2 regions of the Kitasatospora sp. NPDC002522 genome follow, and region 2 is predicted to be linked to the other one. Evidence: riboswitches for the same ligand, from Rfam matches in the RefSeq annotation. Region 2 holds a riboswitch; the other holds the start of a gene.
What was found. A riboswitch is a leader RNA that binds a small molecule or an ion and turns the genes downstream of it on or off. The one in region 2 is predicted to bind glycine.

Region 1 (10,058 bases), on a different contig from region 2:
CGCCCAGCAGGCCGCCGAGGACCAGCGGCAGGCGCGGGCCGCGGCGGGCGATCAGCATCGCACCGAGCGGGGCGGCCACCATCGAGCCGATCGCGGACGGCAGCAGCATGATGCCGGCGTGCAGCACGGTGGCGGTGAAGCCGTAGTGGGCGAACTTCTCCGGGGTCTGGGCGAAGTTGCTGATCACCATGAACGAGCCGTACATGCCGAAGCCGATCAGCAGGCCGGAGATGTTGGTGAAGGCGACCGCGGGGCGGGACATCATCTTCAGGTCGACCAGCGGGTGGCTGACCTTGGACTCGACCAGCAGCCAGAGCAGCGCGACCACGGCGGCGACGGCGAACAGACCGAGGGTGCGGTTGGAGGTCCAGCCCCAGTGGTTGCCCTGGCTGACCGCGATCAGCAGTGCGGACAGCCAGCCGGCCAGGGTGAGCGCGCCGAGCGGGTCGGCGCCGCCCTCCTTGTCGATCACCGGGTCGCTGGGCACCCGGACGACGACCAGCACGACGGCGAGCAGGCCGAAGACCAGGCCCATCCAGAAGATCGACTTGTAGCTCCAGTGCTCCAGCAGCAGGCCGGTGGCGACCAGGCCGAGGCCGGAGCCGACGCCCATCGAGGCGGAGATCGCGGCGACGCCGCCGGTGACCTTCTGCTTGGGCAGCTCGTCGCGGACGATGCTGATCGCCAGCGGCAGCACGCCGCCGCCCGCGCCCTGCAGCACGCGGGCGACCACGAGCCAGGTGAACGAGTGGGTGGTGACGGCGAGGCCGGAGCCGAGCACCAGGCCGGCCAGCGAGACCAGCAGCATCGGCTTGCGGCCGCGCAGGTCGCCGAAGCGGCCGAGCAGCGGGGTCAGGACCGCGGCGGACAGCAGGTTGGCGGTCATCAGCCAGGTGATGCTCGAGCCCGAGACGCCGAGCTCGCGGGCCAGGCCCGGCAGGATCGGGACGACCGCGGTCTGCACCACACTGAACGCCAGCATGGCCAGGATCAGGGCGGGCAGGACCCGGGCGCTGGTGGGCTTGTCGGCCGCGGCGGTGGGCTGTGGTGCCTCACTCACGGGGATCCTCCGGGAAGTTTTCTTCAGGATGGCGATAGTGCATGAACTGAAGTAACCATCCCGGAGATGCTTCACTGTGTCAAATATCGAATAGTGAAGCTTTGGCAAAGCGCCCGGCCCCGGCCCGCCGAAGCGGACCGGGGCCGGACCTTGACCCGCCGTCAGACCGAGCGCAGCGGCTCCGGACGGGCGTGCTCCAGACCGCCGCCGTTCAGCCCGGACAGCGGCACCGCGTTCACGCCGCCCCCGGCGGCCGCCGGCTGCTGCGGCTTCGCGTGCCACGGCTGCTGCTGCGTCCGGTGCGGGGCCGCGCCGTCCGCGCCGACCGCCGCGTCGTGCACCTCCACCTGCTCGCGGCGCAGCTCGTCGCGGACCACCTCCTCCTCGGTGTACCGCTCCACCACCAGCCGCACCCGCTCGATCGGCGCCAGGTACTTGCGCACCACCGGACGCTCCTCGCGCAGCGTGACCTCCTCGACCGCCTCGGCGATCTCCTGCTCGGTCAGCCCCGCCCGCTCCGCGTCCGACACCGGGATCCGCTCCACCCGCACCCGCTCGCGCACCACCGGCACCCGGCGCTCGACCGGCTCAGTGGTCACGTACTTGCGCAGCCGGGTGGTGCCCACCGCGTGCCACTCGGTGGTGATGTCCAGCCGCTCCTCCCGGCAGGTGATCTCCACCGGCGCGGTCGGCTCCACCGACGCGGCCCGCTCCGCACCCGGCCGCTGCTCGGAGGCGTGCCGCGGGCTGCTCTTCGCGGAGGCGTACGACGCCGAAGCCGGCGGGGCCGCGTTCACGGGGCTCGTGCCGTTCGTGCCGTTCGTGCCGTTCGTCGGAGACGGCGTGGGCGGGACGCTCGGGGCGAGCGCGCCGAAGTCCCGGTCGCCGCCGGCCGTCGGGCGCGGACGCTCCTTCGCGGCCGGCGCCGAGCCGGACTCCCCGGCGAGCGTGCCGGCGACGGTGTCCAGGCCGTAGTAGCGGTACAGCTGGAGCTCCTGGGCGGGGGAGAGGTGCTGGCCCACCCCGAAGTCCGGCGACTCCTTGATCAGCGACTTGTCGTACGGGACGCGCAGCTCGTCCCCCGCGAACTCGCTGGTGGTCAGCGGGACGAAGGCGTCCCGGCCGAAGATCCCGGTACGGACCGCCGCCCACTCCGGTTCGCCGGTGGCGTCGTCCAGGTACACCTCGTCGACAGTGCCGATCTTGTCACCGTTCCGGTCGACCGCCTTGTGTCCGATCAGGTCGCGCGGATCGATATCGGTCTGCACGCTGTCCTCCAGTCCTGCTGCTCCTTGAGGGTCCGTCAGAGGGGCGGGAGGAGGAGCTGGCCGGCCCGCCACTTCACACCAAACGGCACGTAACGGACGGTGGCATTCCGGACGCCGCCGTCCGGGGCAGATCACAGGGCCGCACCGGTGATCGGCCGGGCCCGCGCTGGTAACCTGGGCGGCGACCGCCGAGCACGCTCGGGAGAGTCCCCGGCCCCGTACGAGGGGCTGCGGGGACGCCGAAGGAGCAACCCCTCCCCGGAATCTCTCAGGCATCCGTACCGGGCGAGATCAGGTCACTCTGGAAAGCAGGGCAGGACCGTCGGCACCGATGCCGTCGGCACCCACCCTCACCGACGGTGCAAGCACGCCGCGCCCCACGGGCGGCCGTGCGAAGCTCTCAGGTACCGATGACAGAGGGGGAGGCTGACGGGTTCGTACATCCCGGGCGCCCCACGGCGCGACCGGCGTGCGTACCCCCGCCGGTCCGCGACCAGGAGGCCCGACCCCCATGAACGCCCAGCCGACGCTCCGTGAGCTTGAGCAGGCCAGCCCCTTCGAGCAGCGCCACATCGGTCCCGACGCCGACGCCCAGGAAAAGATGCTGGCCCACGTCGGGTTCGCCTCCCTGGACGAGCTGTCGGACGCCGCCGTCCCCGCCGCCATCCGCAGCCTCACCGCGCTCGGCCTGCCGGAGGGCCGCAGCGAGGCCCAGGTGCTCGCCGAACTGCGCGAGCTGGCCGGCCGCAACCAGGTCCTCACCTCGATGATCGGCCTCGGCTACTACGGCACCTTCACCCCGCCGGTCATCCTGCGCAACGTGCTGGAGAACCCGGCCTGGTACACCGCCTACACGCCGTACCAGCCGGAGATCTCGCAGGGCCGCCTGGAGGCGCTGCTCAACTTCCAGACCATGGTCGCCGACCTCACCGGCCTGGCCACCTCCGGCTCCTCGCTGCTCGACGAGGGCACCGCCGCCGCCGAGGCGATGGCCCTCGCCCGGCGCGTCACCAAGGTCAAGGGCGGTGTCTTCCTGGTCGACGCCGACACCCTGCCGCAGACCGTCGCCGTCATCGAGACCCGCGCCGAGCCGACCGGCGTCGAGGTCGTCGTCGCCGACCTGTCCGAGGGCATCCCCGCCGAGATCGCCGAGCGCGGCGTCTTCGGCGTGCTGCTGCAGTACCCGGGCGCCTCCGGCGCGGTGCGCGCGATCAAGCCGGTCATCGACCAGGCCCACGGCCTCGGCGCGATCGTCGCCGTCGCCGCCGACCTGCTCGCCCTCACCCTGCTGCGCTCGCCCGGCGAGCTCGGTGCCGACATCGCCTGCGGCACCTCGCAGCGCTTCGGCGTCCCGATGGGCTTCGGCGGCCCGCACGCCGGCTACCTCGCGGTGCGCGCCGAGTACGCCCGCAACCTGCCCGGCCGCCTGGTCGGCGTCTCCGTCGACGCCGACGGCCACCGCGCCTACCGGCTGGCCCTGCAGACCCGCGAGCAGCACATCCGCCGCGAGAAGGCCACCTCCAACATCTGCACCGCCCAGGTGCTGCTCGCGGTGATGGCCTCCATGTACGCCGTCTACCACGGCCCCGACGGCCTCGCCGCGATCGCCCGCCGCACCCACCGCTACGCCGCCGCCCTCGCGGCCGGCCTGCGCGCGGGCGGCGTGCAGCTCGCCCACGACGCGTTCTTCGACACCGTCACGGCCGTCGTGCCGGGCCGGGCGGACGCCGTGGCCGCCGCCGCGCTGGCGCAGGGCGTCAACGTGCACCGGGTCGACGCGGACCGGGTGTCGGTCTCCTGCGACGAGACCACCACCCGCGAGCACCTGGCCGCCGTGTTCGGCGCGTTCGGCATCGAGGCCGCCGTGGCCGAGGACGCCGAGGCGCTGCCCGCCGCGCTGCTGCGCGAGGACGAGTACCTCACCCACCCGGTCTTCCACAGCCACCGCTCGGAGACCGCCATGCTGCGCTACCTGCGCCGGCTCTCCGACCGCGACTACGCGCTCGACCGCGGCATGATCCCGCTTGGCTCCTGCACCATGAAGCTCAACGCGACCACCGAGATGGAGCCGGTCACCTGGCCCGAGTTCGGCCAGCTGCACCCGTTCGCCCCGGTCGAGCAGGCCGCCGGCTACCTGACCCTGATCCGCGAGCTGGAGCAGCAGCTGGTCGAGGTCACCGGCTACGACGCCGTCTCGATCCAGCCGAACGCCGGCTCGCAGGGCGAGCTCGCCGGTCTGCTCGCGGTGCGCGCCTACCACCGGGCCAACGGCGACCTCCAGCGCGACGTGTGCCTGATCCCGTCCTCCGCGCACGGCACCAACGCGGCCTCCGCGGCGATGGCCGGCATGCGGGTCGTGGTCGTCAAGACGCTCGCCGACGGCGACGTGGACGTCGAGGACCTCAAGGCCAAGATCGCGCTGCACCGCGACCAGCTGTCCGTGCTGATGGTCACCTACCCGTCCACCCACGGCGTGTTCGAGACCCAGATCACCGACATCTGCGCGCTCGTCCACGAGGCCGGCGGCCAGGTGTACGTCGACGGCGCCAACCTGAACGCGCTGGTCGGCCTCGCCAAGCCGGGCAAGTTCGGCGCGGACGTCTCGCACCTGAACCTGCACAAGACCTTCTGCATCCCGCACGGCGGCGGCGGCCCCGGCGTCGGCCCGGTCGCGGTGCGCTCGCACCTCGCGCCGTACCTGCCCAACCACCCGCTGCAGGCCGAGGCCGGCCCCGCGACCGGTGTCGGCCCGATCTCGGCCGCGCCGTGGGGCTCCGCGGCGATCCTGCCGATCTCCTGGGCGTACGTCCGGCTGATGGGCGGCGAGGGCCTCAAGCGCGCCACCCAGGTGGCCGTGCTGAACGCCAACTACATCGCCAAGCGGCTCGCCCCGCACTACCCCGTGCTGTACACCGGCCCCGGCGGGCTGGTCGCGCACGAGTGCATCATCGACCTGCGCCCGCTCAGCAAGGAGACCGGCGTCAGCGTCGACGACATCGCCAAGCGCCTGATCGACTACGGCTTCCACGCGCCGACCATGTCGTTCCCGGTGGCCGGCACGCTGATGATCGAGCCCACCGAGTCCGAGGACCTGCACGAGATCGACCGGTTCTGCGAGGCGATGATCGCGATCCGCGGCGAGATCGAGCAGGTCGGCGCGGGCGTGTGGCCGGCCGACGACAACCCGCTGCGCAACGCCCCGCACACCGCGTCGATGCTGGCGGGCGAGTGGGAGCACGCGTACTCGCGGGAGACCGCGGTCTTCCCGGCGGGCGTGAACCCGGCGGACAAGTACTGGCCGGCGGTGCGGCGGATCGACGGCGCGTACGGCGACCGGAACCTGGTCTGCTCGTGCCCGCCGCTGGACGAGTACGACGCCTGATCCGACAAGTGAGCCGCCCGCCGGGGGACTTCCCTCGGCGGGCGGCTTTCTGCTGGGCGTCTTCCGCCTCGCGCGGTTTCCCGCGCCCCTGTCGGGGCGCAGAGCGCTGCGCGGGTCAGGAGTAGACCGGGCCCGTGAACTTCTCGCCGGGGCCGGAGCCCGGGGCGTCGGGGATGAGGGAGGCCTCGCGGAAGGCCAGCTGCAGGGAGCGCAGGCCGTCGCGCAGCGGGGCGGCGTGGAAGTTGGAGATCTCGGGGGCCCCGGCGGTGACCAGGCCGGCCAGGGCGGTGATCAGCTTGCGGGCCTCGTCGAGGTCCTTGTCGGCCTCGCCGCCCTCGGCCAGCCCGCACTTGACGGCGGCGGCGCTCATCAGGTGGACGGCGACGGTGGTGATCACCTCGACGGCCGGGACCTCGGCGATGTCGCGGGTCAGGTCGTCGAAGCCGATCGCCTCGTCGGACGCCGCGGACTCGGGCGTGTGGTCGTGGTCGGGCTGGCTGGTCACGGTGTCACTCCGGGATGCTGGTGCGAAAGCGCAGTACAAAGGGAGCGTACAAGGCGGGCGGCGAGGGGTCGGAATACCGGTCGGCCCCCGAACGCTGGTATGCTTCGAGACTGACCGGCCAGGTAGTCCCTTCGGGGTGCCCGGCCAGCAAGTGGAGGCTCCACCTCAGGAGGCCCGAGAGGGCAACCGCGACAGTCTCCCACCTGATCGGCCGAAGGGCCGACGGGTACGGTCCGCGAAGGGCGCCCGTGAGGATTGCCCGTCGCCAGTGGTGTCCGCGAGGACATCCGGAACGTGTGGAGCCCCGCCTGTACCGTGCGGGGCTTTTTTCGTGCGTTCGGTGCCTCTGCCAGGCGGCAGGAGCAGCGGAGCATGAATGAAGCCCCGCCCAGTGGTCGAAACCACTACGTGCGACCGCCGTCCGACGGCCGCATCGAAGAAGGTGCAACCGAGGAGGCCCCATCAGCACCGAGCCCCGCATCAACGACCGGATTCGCGTCCCCGAGGTGCGACTCGTCGGTCCCAGCGGCGAGCAGGTCGGCATCGTCCCGCTCGCGAAGGCGCTGGAGCTTGCCCAGGAGTACGACCTGGACCTGGTCGAGGTGGCCGCGACGGCCCGCCCGCCGGTGTGCAAGCTCATGGACTACGGCAAGTTCAAGTACGAGTCGGCGATGAAGGCCCGTGAGGCGCGCAAGAACCAGGCGCACACGGTCATCAAGGAGATGAAGCTCCGGCCGAAGATCGACCCGCACGACTATGACACCAAGAAGGGTCACGTCGTTCGGTTCCTCAAGCAGGGCGACAAGGTCAAGATCACGATCATGTTCCGCGGTCGTGAGCAGTCCCGGCCCGAGCTGGGCTTCCGACTGCTGCAGCGGCTTGCGGACGACGTCCAGGAGCTGGGCTTCGTGGAGTCCGCTCCGAAGCAGGACGGCCGAAACATGATCATGGTTCTCGGCCCGCACAAGAAGAAGACCGAGGCGATGGCCGAGGCCCGCGCGCTCGCCGACGCCCGCAAGGCGGAGCGGCTGGGTCGCGGTCCGGCCGCCGACGGGGCGGACGAGGTCGATGAGGCCGAGTTCGTCGAGGACGAGGCCGTCGAGGCCGACGAGGTCGAGGCCGACGACGCCGAGACCACCGAGGTCGAGGCCGCCGAGGTCGAGCAGCCCGCCGACGCCGCCCAGGACGCCTGAGCCTTCGGGTTCAGATCCGGGCGGGATCGGCATCGGTTCCGGGGCACCCGCCCCGGAGACGAGATCCATCCAGTTCCGGCCCGTGCCGTACGGCGCGGGCCGTGAACGGACCGACGAGGAGAAACGGCGACATGCCGAAGCAGAAGACGCACAGCGGCGCCAGCAAGCGCTTCAAGATCACTGGCTCCGGGAAGGTGCTGCGCGAGCGTGCCGGCCGTCGCCACCTGCTTGAGCACAAGCCCTCGACGCTGACCCGCAAGCTGGCCGGCAACGCCGAGATGGCCCCCGGCGACGCCAAGAAGATCAAGAAGCTTCTCGGCAAGTGATCGCCCGCCCGCGGCTCGGCCGTGGGCACCAGCTGATCCTTTCCGACCGAATCGAATAACGGACCGGCGGCACGATCCGGGGTCCGGAACCAAGGAGTAATCAAGTGGCACGCGTCAAGCGGGCAGTCAACGCCCACAAGAAGCGCCGGGTCATCCTCGAGCGGGCCTCCGGCTACCGCGGTCAGCGCTCGCGCCTGTACCGCAAGGCCAAGGAGCAGGTCACCCACTCGCTGGTCTACAACTTCAACGACCGCAAGAAGCGCAAGGGCGACTTCCGTCAGCTGTGGATCCAGCGCATCAACGCCGCTGCCCGTGCCAACGGCATGACCTACAACCGCTTCGTGCAGGGCCTGAAGGCCGCCGGCGTCGAGATCGACCGCAAGATGCTCGCGGACCTCGCGGTCAACGACACCGTCGCGTTCGCCGCCCTGGTCGAGGTCGCCCAGAAGGCGCTGCCGGAGGACGTCAACGCCCCCAAGGTCGCCGCCTGATCGAGGCCCCTCGCCTTGAGCTGAGCTTCCCGGACCCGCAGGCCTCTCGTGCCTGCGGGTCCGTCGCGTATCGCGCGCCATCCGCCCCTTCATGACGAAGATCGTGAGCATGAGCACCGACATCCCCCTGCTGACCTCCCTGCGCTCCCCGCGCGTCGTCTTCGCCCGCCGGCTGGCCAAGCGCAACCAGCGGAGCAAGGAGCGGCGCTTCCTGGCCGAGGGCCCGCAGGCCGTGCGGGAGGCGGTGGCGTACGGGCGGCTGCCTGGCGGGGAGCACGCCGTGGTGGAGATCTACCTGACCCGGGAGGCCGCCGAGCGGCACGCGGAGATCGCCGGGGCGGCGCGGGCGGCCGGGCTGCCGGTGCTGACCGCCACCGAGGAGGTGATCGCGGACATCTGCGACACCGTCACCCCGCAGGGCATCGTGGCGCTGTGCCGGTTCATCGACACGCCGTTCGAGCAGGTGCTGCAGGCCCGGCCGAAGCTGGTCGCGGTGCTGGCGCACGTCCGCGACCCCGGGAACGCCGGCACCGTGCTGCGCACCGCGGACGCGGCCGGGGCTGACGCGGTGGTGCTGACCGACGCGTCGGTCGACCCGTACAACCCGAAGGCGGTGCGGGCGTCGGTGGGCAGTCTGTTCCACCTGCCGGTCGCCACCGGGGTGCCGATCGAGGAGGCGGTGGCGCGGCTGCGGGCGGCCGGGGTGCGGGTGCTGGCGGCGGACGGCGCGGGGGAGCGGGACCTGGACCAGGAGCTGGACGAGGGCTCGCTGGGCTCCGCGCACGCCTGGGTGTTCGGCAACGAGGCGTGGGGCCTGCCGGAGGAGACCCGGGCGCTGGCCGACGAGGTGGTACGGGTGCCCATCCACGGGCACGCGGAGAGCCTGAACCTCGCCACGGCCGCCGCCGTGTGCCTGTACGCCTCCGCGCGCGCCCAGCGCTCCCCCGGAGGGTGTCGCGCCGACGCCTGACCGCGCTAGGGTCGGGGCTCAAGGCCGACAAGGGGCGGGGGAGGACACCCATGGGCGGCGGGAGCTCGGCGACCCTGGAACCTGACGACCTGCCGGACGGGCTGGTGGTCGCGGACGCGCACGGGCGGGTGGTGGTGTTCAACCGCGCCGCCGAGCGGATCACCGGGCGGTCGGCGGCGGGTGCGCTCGGTCTGACGCTGGATCAGGCGCTGCCGCTGGAGGACCTGGACGGGCGGCGCTGGTGGCAGCTGACCGACCCGTACGGGGGCCTCGCGGTGCGCAGCGGGCAGCCGGAGCGGAACCTGCTGCTGCCCGGCGGGCGGGAGGTACTGGTCTGCGCCCGGTACGTGCGGGAGGACCCGGGCAGCCCGCCGGTGCGGGTGGTGGTGACGCTGCGCGGCACCGAGGCGCGGCGCCGGACGGAGCGCAGCCACGCGGAGCTGATCGCCACCGTCGCCCACGAGCTGCGCTCGCCGCTGACCAGCGTGAAGGGCTTCACGGCGACGCTGCTGGCGAAGTGGGAGCGGTTCAACGACGGCCAGAAGCGGGTGATGCTGGAGACCGTCGACGCGGACGCGGACCGGGTGACCCGGCTGATCGCCGAGCTGCTGGACATCTCCCGGATCGACGCCGGCCGGCTGGAGATCCGCCGGCAGCGGATCGACCTGGCGGCGGCGGTGCACCGGCACGTGGCGGGCAAGGTCGCGGCGGGCATCCCGGCCGACCGGTTCGACATCCGGGTGGCGGAGCCGCTGAACGAGCAGTGGGGCGACCCGGACAAGATCGACCAGGTGCTGGCGAACCTGCTGGAGAACGCGGTGCGGCACGGCGAGGGCACGGTCACCATCGAGGTCGCGACGGCC
Region 2 (10,058 bases):
TCTGCAGCGCCACCGCGGAGTTGACCTCCTTCGGCTTGTTGCCGCGGACCGCGATGGTGGTCTTGAAGCCGTCCGGCTTGCCGCAGGCCTTCAGCTCCTCCTTCGCCTTGTCCACGTTCGGCTTGCCCTTGGTGAAGCCGTACGGGTCGTAGTCGTCGGAGCCGAGGATGTTCGGGGGCAGCATCGAGCCGAACAGCGAGCCGGCCACGGAGCCGCCGCGGGCGGTCTGCAGCGCGGTGGTGTCGGCCGCGTACAGCACCGCGTTGCGGCAGTGCTGGTTGTCGAACGGGGCCACCGACGGGGCGATGGTCACGTAGCGGATGAAGCCGTTGTACGGGTCGTCGGTGTGGGCCTTCAGCGCCTGGTCCTGGAGGACCTTGACCTGGGCGGCCTGGGACAGACCGGTCTGCGCCCAGTCGAGGTCGGCGTCGCCGGAGAGCAGGCGGGCGTCCATGTCGTCGGCGTTGGTGGTGACGGTCAGCTTGACGACGTCCGGCAGCGCCTTGCGGAACGGGTCGGAGGCCGGGTCCCAGTTCTCGTTGCGGACCAGCTCGTAGCCCTTGCCCGGCTCGGCCGACTTGAACTTGTACGGGCCGGAGGAGACCGGCTTGTCACCGAACTTGGCGCCGGTGTCCAGCTTCTGCGGGACCGGGGCGGCCGAGCCCATCGCCAGCAGGTAGGGGAAGTCCGAGTTCGGCTTCGCCAGGCTGAAGATGATGGTCGAGTCGTCCGGGGTCTGCACCGACTTCAGGCCCAGCTTGTTCGGGTCGGTGTCGGTGTAGGGGCCCTTGTAGTCCTGGCCCTGGTCGAGCTCGTTGATCAGGTAGGTCGGGCCGCCGGAGATGACGTCCTGCGCGAAGACGCGCTCGATGCCGTACTTGATGTCCTTCGAGGTGATCGGCGAGCCGTCCTCGAACTTCAGGCCGGACTTCAGCTTGAAGGTGTAGGTCTTGCCGTCCGCGGAGATCTCCGGCTTGGCCGAGGCCAGGTCGGGGACGAGGTTCAGGCCGTCCTTGCCCGGCTTGCCGTCGAAGGCCAGCAGGGTGCGGGCGTAGAAGCGCTCGAAGTTCCACACCGAGGCGTAGTAGGCGCGGCCCGGGTCGAGGGAGTCGACGTCGGTGGTGGTCCACAGGTTGAGGGTGCCGCCCTTCTTGTCGGACGGGTTCACCACCTTGTCGGCCGCCGCGTTGAAGCCGGCCGCACCGGACTTGGCGCTGGCGTTGTCGCTGCCCGAGCCGCCCTTGCTGCCGCCGCAGGCCGCGGTGGTGAGGGCGAGGGTGGCCACGAGGGCGGCCGCCGCGAGCGTCCTGTTTCGCTTCATGGTTGGGGGAACCTCCAGAGTTGGGCGGGCTCAGTTGCCCTTGGGGTCGAGCGCGTCACGCAGGCCGTCACCGAAGAGGTTGAAGGCGAGCACGGTGATGAAGATGGCGAGGCCGGGAATCACCATGTAGGTGGGGTCCGCCTGGTAGATCCCGACCGCGTCCGAGAGCATCTGCCCCCAGGACGGGGTGGGCGGCCGGACACCGGCCCCGAGGAAGCTGAGCGCCGCCTCGTTCAAGATGTTGGTGGGGATGATCAGGGTCGTGTAGACCAGGATCGGGGCCACCAGGTTGGGCAGGAGTTCACGGAACAGGATGTGGGCGCGGCCGGCGCCGAGGCTGCGCGCGGCGTCCACGAACTCGCGTTCGCGCAGCGACATCGCCTGGCCTCTGACGATGCGTCCGATGTAGGGCCAGCCGAAGAAGCCGATCACCATCATCAGCACCAGCACGCGAACGGTCGTGTCACCCAGGCCGAGCACCGAGTTGGGGATCACCGACACCAGGGCGATGCTGAACAGGAGCTGCGGGAAGGCCAGCAGCACGTCCATGATCCGGCTGATCACGTTGTCGACCCAGCCGCCGAAGTAGCCGGCCATGATGCCGAGCACCACACCGAAGAGGATCGCCACCGCGGCCGCGCCGAGCGCGACGAGCAGCGAGATCTGGGCCCCGTAGAGGATGCGGGAGAACACGTCCCGGCCGAAGACGGGGTCGACACCGAGCAGGAAGTCCCCGCTGATGCCGCCGAAGGCGCCATTGGGCAGGCCGAGGTCGGGGTTGATCTGGTCCGGGTGCGGCTCGTCGACCGGGTGGCCGAACAGCGCGCTGAGCACCGGTGCGAAGACGGCCGCCAGGATCAGCAGGACCACGACGGCGCCGCCCCCGAGCGCGACCTTGTCGCGCTTCAGGCGGTCCCAGGCGATGCGCCCGGGCGATCGGCCCTCGATCTTCTTGGCAGGCTCCGGAATTGACGCGGCGTCAGGCTGCGAGCCGGCGGCCGGACCGGAGGTCTCGGTGGGTGTGGTCATGAGTCAGTTCGTTCCCCTCGCCGACGGTGGCCGGCCCACGGAGTCGCGTTTGGTGCGGAATGCAGAGCGGTTGCGGTGGTGCCGGACGCCGATGCGGCGGTGCAGAAGTGCGTGAGCAAGCAGGTCATACGGGATGAAGCCGTGTACTGCGTAATGCGGAAGTGCATGGTGCCGCCGCACGGAGGTGCGCATCGTGCGGTTCATGCTGTGGCGGCGGTGCGTTCACCTTCGTGGGGTTCGTCCTGCACTCCGCATTGCGCAGCACTCTCTGTCATGGGACGCGCCCGGCGGAAGACCCCCATCCCGAAGGATGCCTAACTGTGATCTGTCGGCATGCACATTCGTTGCGGCCGCATAACGCTCTTCACACAGGTGTTACATGTCCGTCAAGGGGCATGCTGACGTTCCCCCGCCAGTGGCGGGAAAACGCCAGGTGGTGCGGGGGGTTTCGCGCGTAGATCATGGGCTGGCAAAAAACCCCCGCCGACCTCGGTAAAGGTCGCGTCGGGGGTTTTCTGAGCGGGTGTCAGGGTATTGTCATCGGCCCGGATAGCCCGGCCACGGAGCCTGCGGCCAGGCCCCGGCGGGACCGGCCGGTGGTGGCGCTGCGTAACCAAAGCCGGTCGGGTAGGGCTGCGGGGCCGGGGCGGCTTGTCCGGCTTGCCCGGACTGCCGGTCGAAGAACGGGCGGGCGTGGGCCCACAGCCACATCGCCACCGGGTCGAACTCGTCGGCCATCATCACCGTGGACACCGCCAGCCCCTCGGGGGCGTGCGCGGCCGCCCGCTGCACCAGCGCCCGGGCCGCCTCGACGGCCGGCGCGGAGGTGTCGTACAGGTCCAGGCCGACCGCCAGGTAGGGCTCGCCGAGCACCGGCTGCACCCAGGCCCGGCGCAGCGAGCGCAGCGGCCGCACCTCGCCCGCCTGCTGCTCCAGCACGGCGAAGAACTGCGGCGCCTGCACGGACGGTTCGGAGATCCGCAGCGGCCCGGCGGGCAGCCGGTCCAGGCCGACCGCGATCCGCCGCAGGTCGGCCCAGGGCACGCCGACGCCGCCGCCGGGGCGGTGCGGGTCCAGCCAGAGTCCCCAGCGGGTGCGGTAGAGCGCGCCGGCGATCTCCAGCCCGGACACCACCTCGTGGCCGCGGCTCCAGCCGCTGGCCGCGAGCTGCCCGGGCGAGGTCACGCACGGCGCGTAGCCGTGCCCGCCGATCTCCATGTTCCCGTACTGGGCGTCCGGGCTGCCGGGGCTGCCGTGCCACAGCAGCATCCAGACCTGACCGCCGGCCAGGGCGCGCAGCAGGCCCTCGTACGCCTCCCAGCGGTCAGGCGCGACCGCTGCGAGGGCACGCTCGATCTCGCCCGGATCGCCGGCTGCTCCCGTCACGTCGTCGCCCTCTTCCGTCGTCCGCCGCCAACCGCGCTCCGGTGTGCCGGGGCAACCCTATGGGGCGGGCCCGACAGCCGTCATGCCGCCGTCCCCCGTGCGGACCCCATGATGGATGGTCAGGGTCGGACGTAGAAGGGCTGGACGCGGCCGAGCAGCCAGTCCACCACCGGGTCGGCGACCAGGTCGAGCAGCACCAGGTGGACGCCCCAGCTCGGCGGGGCGGTTCCCAGCGCCCGGCCGAGCGCCAGGTTGACCTCGGCGGGGTCGGCGGGGGCGACCGGGTCCAGCTGCACCCCGACGTACAGCAGGGTGGGCTCGCCCTCCACCCGGGCCAGGGCCCGGCGGGCGGTCAGCACGCCCGGCACGTGGGCGAGTTCGGTGGTCGCGGCGGCCAGGAAGGCGAACGGCTCCAGGTGCGGCTCGGGCTCCTTGAGCGCGACCCGGGCGCCCTCGACGACGCCCTGCGCCTCCCACTGCTCGCCGCGCGGGCCGCGGCGCAGCTCGCCGACGCCCTCCGGCGGGACCGGGATGCCCACCGGCGCCTCGGGGTTGACCGCGATGCCGATGCCCAGCGGCAGGCCGCGGGCGAACTCCCACATCGGGGCGATCGCGAACGGGAAGCCCGGGCAGTGCTGGAGGAACTGCTCCTGCGAGGAGTACACCGGGACGTAGGGCGCCCCGGCCAGTTCGAGGGTCGGCAGGTCGAGCGAGCCGCCCTGCGGGTCGGCGCCCGACGGCAGCGGGATCCACACCTGGCTGCGGGCCAGCACCTCGATCACCCGGGGCGTCGCCCCGGGGTCGCCGAGCGCGGCCGTCAACACCTGCTCCAGTTCGTTGGCCGGCCAGCCCCCGCCCTCCGGAACCTGCCCCAGCGGGAACCCCATCTCGCCCCTCCACATCCGCGGTTGCGATCAGGTTAGCGGCGCGCACGGTCCGTCCGCGGCGCGTGGCGGCGAACCCCACTCCCGCGAGGGGGCTCCGGCATGCCATGATGGCGGCGCCCAAACTTCATACCGGCCGCTCGAACCCGCGCGGGAGAGCCGGAACGACCCCTGGTCGCGACCGGCGCCGAAGGAGCAAGTCCTCCCCGGAATCTCTCAGGCCCCCCTACCGCGCGGGCGAGGCACATCTGGAAAGTGGACACGGCCGCGCCGTGCGCCCACCCACGGTGCAAGCCGCCATCCTGTTCAGGAGGCGGTGAAGCTCTCAGGTTTGACGACAGACGGGGAGATCCGCCCCAGCATGCCCGTTTCCAGATGACCGGGAGTCCTGTCGTGTCCCTCCGCCTGACCGCGCTCGACGCACTGCACCGCTCGCTCGGCGCCACCATGACCGACTTCGCGGGCTGGGACATGCCGCTGCGCTACGGCAGCGAGCGCGAGGAGCACCTCGCCGTCCGCACCAAGGCCGGTCTCTTCGACCTCTCGCACATGGGCGAGATCACCGTGTCCGGCCCGCAGGCCGGCGAGCTGCTCGACCACGCCCTGGTCGGCTTCATCTCCGCGCTCGGCGTGCTGCGCGCCCGCTACACCATGATCTGCCGCGAGGACGGCGGCATCCTGGACGACCTGATCGTCTACCGGACCGCCGAGAACGAGTACCTGGTGGTCGCCAACGCCTCCAACGCCCAGGTGGTGCTGGACGCGCTGACCGAGCGCGCCGAGGGCTTCGACGCGACCGTCCGCGACGACCGCGACGCCTACGCGCTGCTCGCCGTCCAGGGCCCGGAGGCGAACGGCATCCTCGCCTCGGTCACCGACGCCGACCTGCCCGGCCTGAAGTACTACGCCCTGCTGCCCGCCACCGTGGCCGGCAAGGACGTCTGGCTGGCCCGCACCGGCTACACCGGCGAGGACGGCTTCGAGATCTTCTGCGCCCCCGCCGACGCCGAGCACCTGTGGACCGCCCTCACCGAGGCCGGCGCCGACAAGGGCCTGATCCCGTGCGGCCTGTCCTGCCGCGACACGCTGCGCCTGGAGGCCGGCATGCCGCTGTACGGGCACGAGCTGTCCACCGAGCTGACCCCGTTCGACGCGGGCCTCGGCCGGGTGGTGCGGTTCGACAAGACCACCAACGGCGGCGCGTTCGTCGGCCGCAAGGCGCTGGAGGAGGCCGCCGCCCAGGCCGAGGCCAACCCCCCGCGCAAGCTGGTCGGCCTGGTCTCCGAGGGCAAGCGGGTGCCGCGCGCCGAGTACACCGTGGTGGACGCCGAGGGCGCCCCGATCGGCCGGATCACCTCGGGCTCGCCGTCGCCGACCCTCGGCAAGCCGATCGCCATCGCGTACGTGGACGCCGCGCACGCCGAGCCGGGCGGCACCGTCGCGGTGGACGTCCGCGGCAAGGCCGAGCCGGTCCAGGTCGTCGCGCTGCCGTTCTACAAGCGCGCCCGCTGACGTCCCGTCAGCCCCGCACACCCTTCCAGCAGACCTTTTCCCGTCCGTCCGCCCAGCGGACGGCTGCGCCCTCCCCTCACGCGATCCTGGAGAATGACGTCATGAGCAACCCCACGCACCTGCAGTACACCAAGGAGCACGAGTGGCTGACCGCCGCCGTGGACGGGGTGTCGACGGTCGGCATCACCGCGCACGCGGCCGACGCCCTCGGCGACATCGTGTACGTCCAGCTCCCCGCGGTGGGCGACACCGTGACCGCGGGTGAGACCTGTGGCGAGCTCGAGTCCACCAAGTCGGTCAGCGACCTCTTCTCCCCCGCCACCGGCGAGGTCACCGAGGTCAACCAGGCGGTCATCGACGAGCCGGCCCTGGTCAACTCGGAGCCCTTCGAGGGCGGTTGGCTGTTCAAGGTCCGAGTCGAGGCCACCGACGAGCTGCTCGACGCCGACGGCTACTCCGCCTTCACCGGCGCCTGACCGGGAGTCCCCCATGACGGTTCTCAACCAGTCCCTGCACGCGCTCGACCCGGAGATCGCCGCCGCGGTCGACGCCGAGCTGCACCGCCAGCAGACCACCCTGGAAATGATCGCCTCCGAGAACTTCGCCCCCGTGGCGGTCATGGAGGCCCAGGGCTCGGTGCTCACCAACAAGTACGCCGAGGGCTACCCGGGCCGCCGCTACTACGGCGGCTGCGAGTACGTCGACGTGGTCGAGCAGATCGCCATCGACCGGATCAAGGAGCTGTTCGGCGCCGAGCACGCCAACGTGCAGCCGCACTCCGGCGCGCAGGCGAACGCCGCGGCGATGTTCGCGCTGATCCAGCCGGGTGACACCATCCTGGGCCTGAACCTGGCCCACGGCGGTCACCTGACCCACGGCATGAAGATCAACTTCTCCGGCAAGCTCTACAACGTGGTCGCGTACCACGTGGACGAGAAGACCGGCCAGGTCGACATGGCCGAGGTCGAGCGCCTCGCCAAGGAGCACCAGCCGAAGCTGATCATCGCCGGCTGGTCCGCCTACCCCCGCCAGCTGGACTTCGCCGCCTTCCGCCGCGTGGCGGACGAGGTCGGCGCCCTGCTGATGGTCGACATGGCGCACTTCGCCGGCCTGGTCGCCGCGGGCCTGCACCCCTCCCCGGTGCCGTACGCGGACGTGGTCACCACCACCACGCACAAGACCCTGGGCGGCCCGCGCGGCGGCGTCATCCTCTCCAAGGCCGAGCACGCCAAGAAGATCAACTCCGCGGTCTTCCCCGGCCAGCAGGGCGGCCCGCTGGAGCACGTGATCGCCGCCAAGGCGGTGGCCTTCAAGGTCGCCGCCACGGAGGAGTTCAAGGAGCGCCAGCGCCGTACCCTGGAGGGCGCGAAGATCCTCGCCGAGCGCCTGCTCCAGGACGACGTGGCCGCCTCCGGCGTCTCCGTCCTCTCCGGCGGCACCGACGTGCACCTGGTCCTGGTCGACCTGCGCAACAGCGAGCTCAACGGCCAGGACGCCGAGGACCGCCTGCACGAGGTCGGCATCACGGTCAACCGCAACGCCGTCCCGAACGACCCGCGCCCGCCGATGGTCACCTCCGGCCTGCGGATCGGCACCCCGGCGCTGGCCACCCGCGGCTTCGACGCCGAGGACTTCCGCGAGGTCGCGGACGTCATCGCCGAGGCGCTGCTGCCGGGCTTCGACGAGGCCAAGGCCGAGGCGCTGAAGGCCCGGGTCACCGCCCTGGCCGCCAAGCACCCGCTCTACCCCGAGCTGTAACCCGTCCGACCGGCCGCCCCAACCCGGCGGCCACCGGACAAACCGGGGCACCGCGCACACTGGACAGTGCGCGCGGTGCCCCGTTCCGTGCCCCGCCCTCCGTCCACGAGACGGACCACTCCACGAGACCAGACAAGGACGTCACCCCGTGGCCATCAGCGTCTTCGACCTCTTCTCCGTAGGCATCGGACCGTCCTCCTCGCACACCGTCGGCCCGATGCGGGCCGCCCGGATGTTCGCCCGTCGCCTCAACACGGAGGGCCTGCTCGACGACGTCGCCTCGCTGCGCGCCGAGCTGTACGGCTCGCTCGGCGCCACCGGACACGGCCACGGCACCCCCAAGGCGGTCCTGCTCGGCCTGGAGAACCACTCCCCGCGCACGGTCGACGTCGACCAGGCCGACCTCGACGTCGAGCGGATCCGCGCCACCAAGCGGATCAACCTGCTCGGCCGCCGCGAGCTCCCCTTCGACCCGGACTCCGACCTGGTCCTGCACCGCCGCAAGGCCCTGCCGTACCACGCCAACGGCATGACGCTGTGGGCCTACGACGCCTCCGGCGAGGTGCTGCTGGAGAAGACCTACTACTCGGTCGGCGGCGGCTTCGTGGTCGACGAGGACGCCATCGGCGAGGCCCGGGTCAAGCCCGACGACACCGTGCTGCGCTACCCGTTCCGCACCGGCGAGGAGCTGCTGCGCCTCACCCGGGAGACCGGGCTGTCCATCTCCGGCCTGATGCTGGAGAACGAGAAGGCCTGGCGCAGCGAGGCGGAGATCCGGGCCGGCCTGCTGGAGATCTGGGCCGTCATGAAGGAGTGCGTCGCCGCGGGCATGTCCCGCGAGGGCATCCTCCCCGGCGGCCTCAAGGTCCGCCGCCGCGCCGCCGCCGGAGCCCGCGCCCTGCGCGCCGAGGGCATCGGCCCGGCCAACGCCATGGAGTGGGTCACCCTCTACGCGATGGCCGTCAACGAGGAGAACGCCTCCGGCCGCCGCGTGGTCACCGCCCCCACCAACGGCGCCGCCGGGATCATCCCCGCCGTCCTGCACTACTTCATCAACTTCATCCCCGGCGCCGACGACGAGGGCATCGTCCGCTTCCTGCTCGCCGCCGGCGCGATCGGCATGCTCTTCAAAGAGAACGCCTCCATCTCCGGCGCCGAGGTCGGCTGCCAGGGCGAGGTCGGCTCCGCCTGCTCGATGGCCGCGGGCGGCCTCGCCGAGGTCCTCGGCGGCTCCCCCGAGCAGGTCGAGAACGCCGCCGAGATCGGCATCGAGCACAACCTCGGCCTCACCTGCGACCCGGTCGGCGGCCTGGTCCAGATCCCCTGCATCGAGCGCAACGGCATGGCCTCCGTCAAGGCCGTGACCGCCGCGAGGATGGCCCTCAGGGGTGACGGCCGGCACCACGTCTCCCTTGACAAGGCGATCAAGACGATGAAGGAGACCGGCGCCGACATGAAGATCAAGTACAAGGAGACCTCGCGCGGCGGCCTGGCCGTCAACGTCATCGAGTGCTAACGCTCCCCATCGCGCCGTTGAAGTGAAGGTGAAGTGAAGCACACGCCTTGGGATCGATTTTGTTTGGCACCCAAGGGCATGCGATAGTCGACAAGTCGGGCGGATCGACCTGACAACTTCCACCGCGTGGCACGCACCCCCTTGGCCGCCCGGTGACGCGCAGGGGCCCCGGGACCGCGAACACCGCGGACAGGGGCCCCGCATCGTTTTCCGGGGTGGGGCGGTCAGGCGAGGGTGGCGGCGACGCGGTCGCGGTCGCGGACCTTCATCTCGAACCAGACGCCCTTGCCGCGCGGCAGGAGATCGGCGCCCCAGCGGTCGGCGAGGGCGTCGACGAGGCGCAGGCCGTGGCCGTTCTGGTAGCCGGTCTCGGGGGCGAGGATGAGGCAGGGCAGGGAGCGGGAGGAGTCGCGGACCTCGATCCGCAGCCATCCCGGCCGCCGGACGACCTTGAGGCCGATCATGCGACCGCCGGCATGTCGGACGGCGTTGGCGACCAGTTCACCGGTCAGCAGTTCGCCGGCTTCCAGGAGCTGATGGAGTTTCCACGCCTGTAAGACCGACAGCACGAGCCTGCGCGCCACCCCGGCGGATTCCGGGCGGGAGGGCAGCCGGACCTCCTCCGCGGAGTCCGGGTCGCTGAGCACGCCGA

Region 1: another riboswitch for glycine. It lies ahead of gcvP (aminomethyl-transferring glycine dehydrogenase); the one in region 2 lies ahead of gcvT (glycine cleavage system aminomethyltransferase GcvT).

The regions. Positions count from the first base shown of each region.
Region 1 covers NZ_JBSFXE010000024.1:100,435-110,492, reverse strand. Annotated here, with positions in the region: gene ACWD4U_RS21355 (MFS transporter) at 1-1,060, opposite strand, end outside; gene ACWD4U_RS21350 (PRC and DUF2382 domain-containing protein) at 1,222-2,328, opposite strand; glycine riboswitch at 2,518-2,622, shown strand; gene gcvP (aminomethyl-transferring glycine dehydrogenase) at 2,840-5,710, shown strand; gene ACWD4U_RS21340 (DUF1844 domain-containing protein) at 5,826-6,215, opposite strand; gene infC (translation initiation factor IF-3) at 6,677-7,408, shown strand; gene rpmI (50S ribosomal protein L35) at 7,540-7,734, shown strand; gene rplT (50S ribosomal protein L20) at 7,839-8,225, shown strand; gene ACWD4U_RS21320 (TrmH family RNA methyltransferase) at 8,335-9,195, shown strand; gene ACWD4U_RS21315 (sensor histidine kinase) at 9,246-10,058, shown strand, end outside.
Region 2 covers NZ_JBSFXE010000011.1:147,083-157,140, forward strand. Annotated here, with positions in the region: gene ACWD4U_RS12335 (ABC transporter substrate-binding protein) at 1-1,321, opposite strand, end outside; gene ACWD4U_RS12340 (ABC transporter permease) at 1,352-2,350, opposite strand; gene ACWD4U_RS12345 (enhanced serine sensitivity protein SseB C-terminal domain-containing protein) at 2,888-3,736, opposite strand; gene ACWD4U_RS12350 (enhanced serine sensitivity protein SseB) at 3,856-4,623, opposite strand; glycine riboswitch at 4,762-4,862, shown strand; glycine riboswitch at 4,863-4,971, shown strand; gene gcvT (glycine cleavage system aminomethyltransferase GcvT) at 4,996-6,132, shown strand; gene gcvH (glycine cleavage system protein GcvH) at 6,234-6,608, shown strand; gene glyA (serine hydroxymethyltransferase) at 6,622-7,890, shown strand; gene ACWD4U_RS12370 (L-serine ammonia-lyase) at 8,039-9,406, shown strand; gene ACWD4U_RS12375 (ATP-binding protein) at 9,631-10,058, opposite strand, start outside.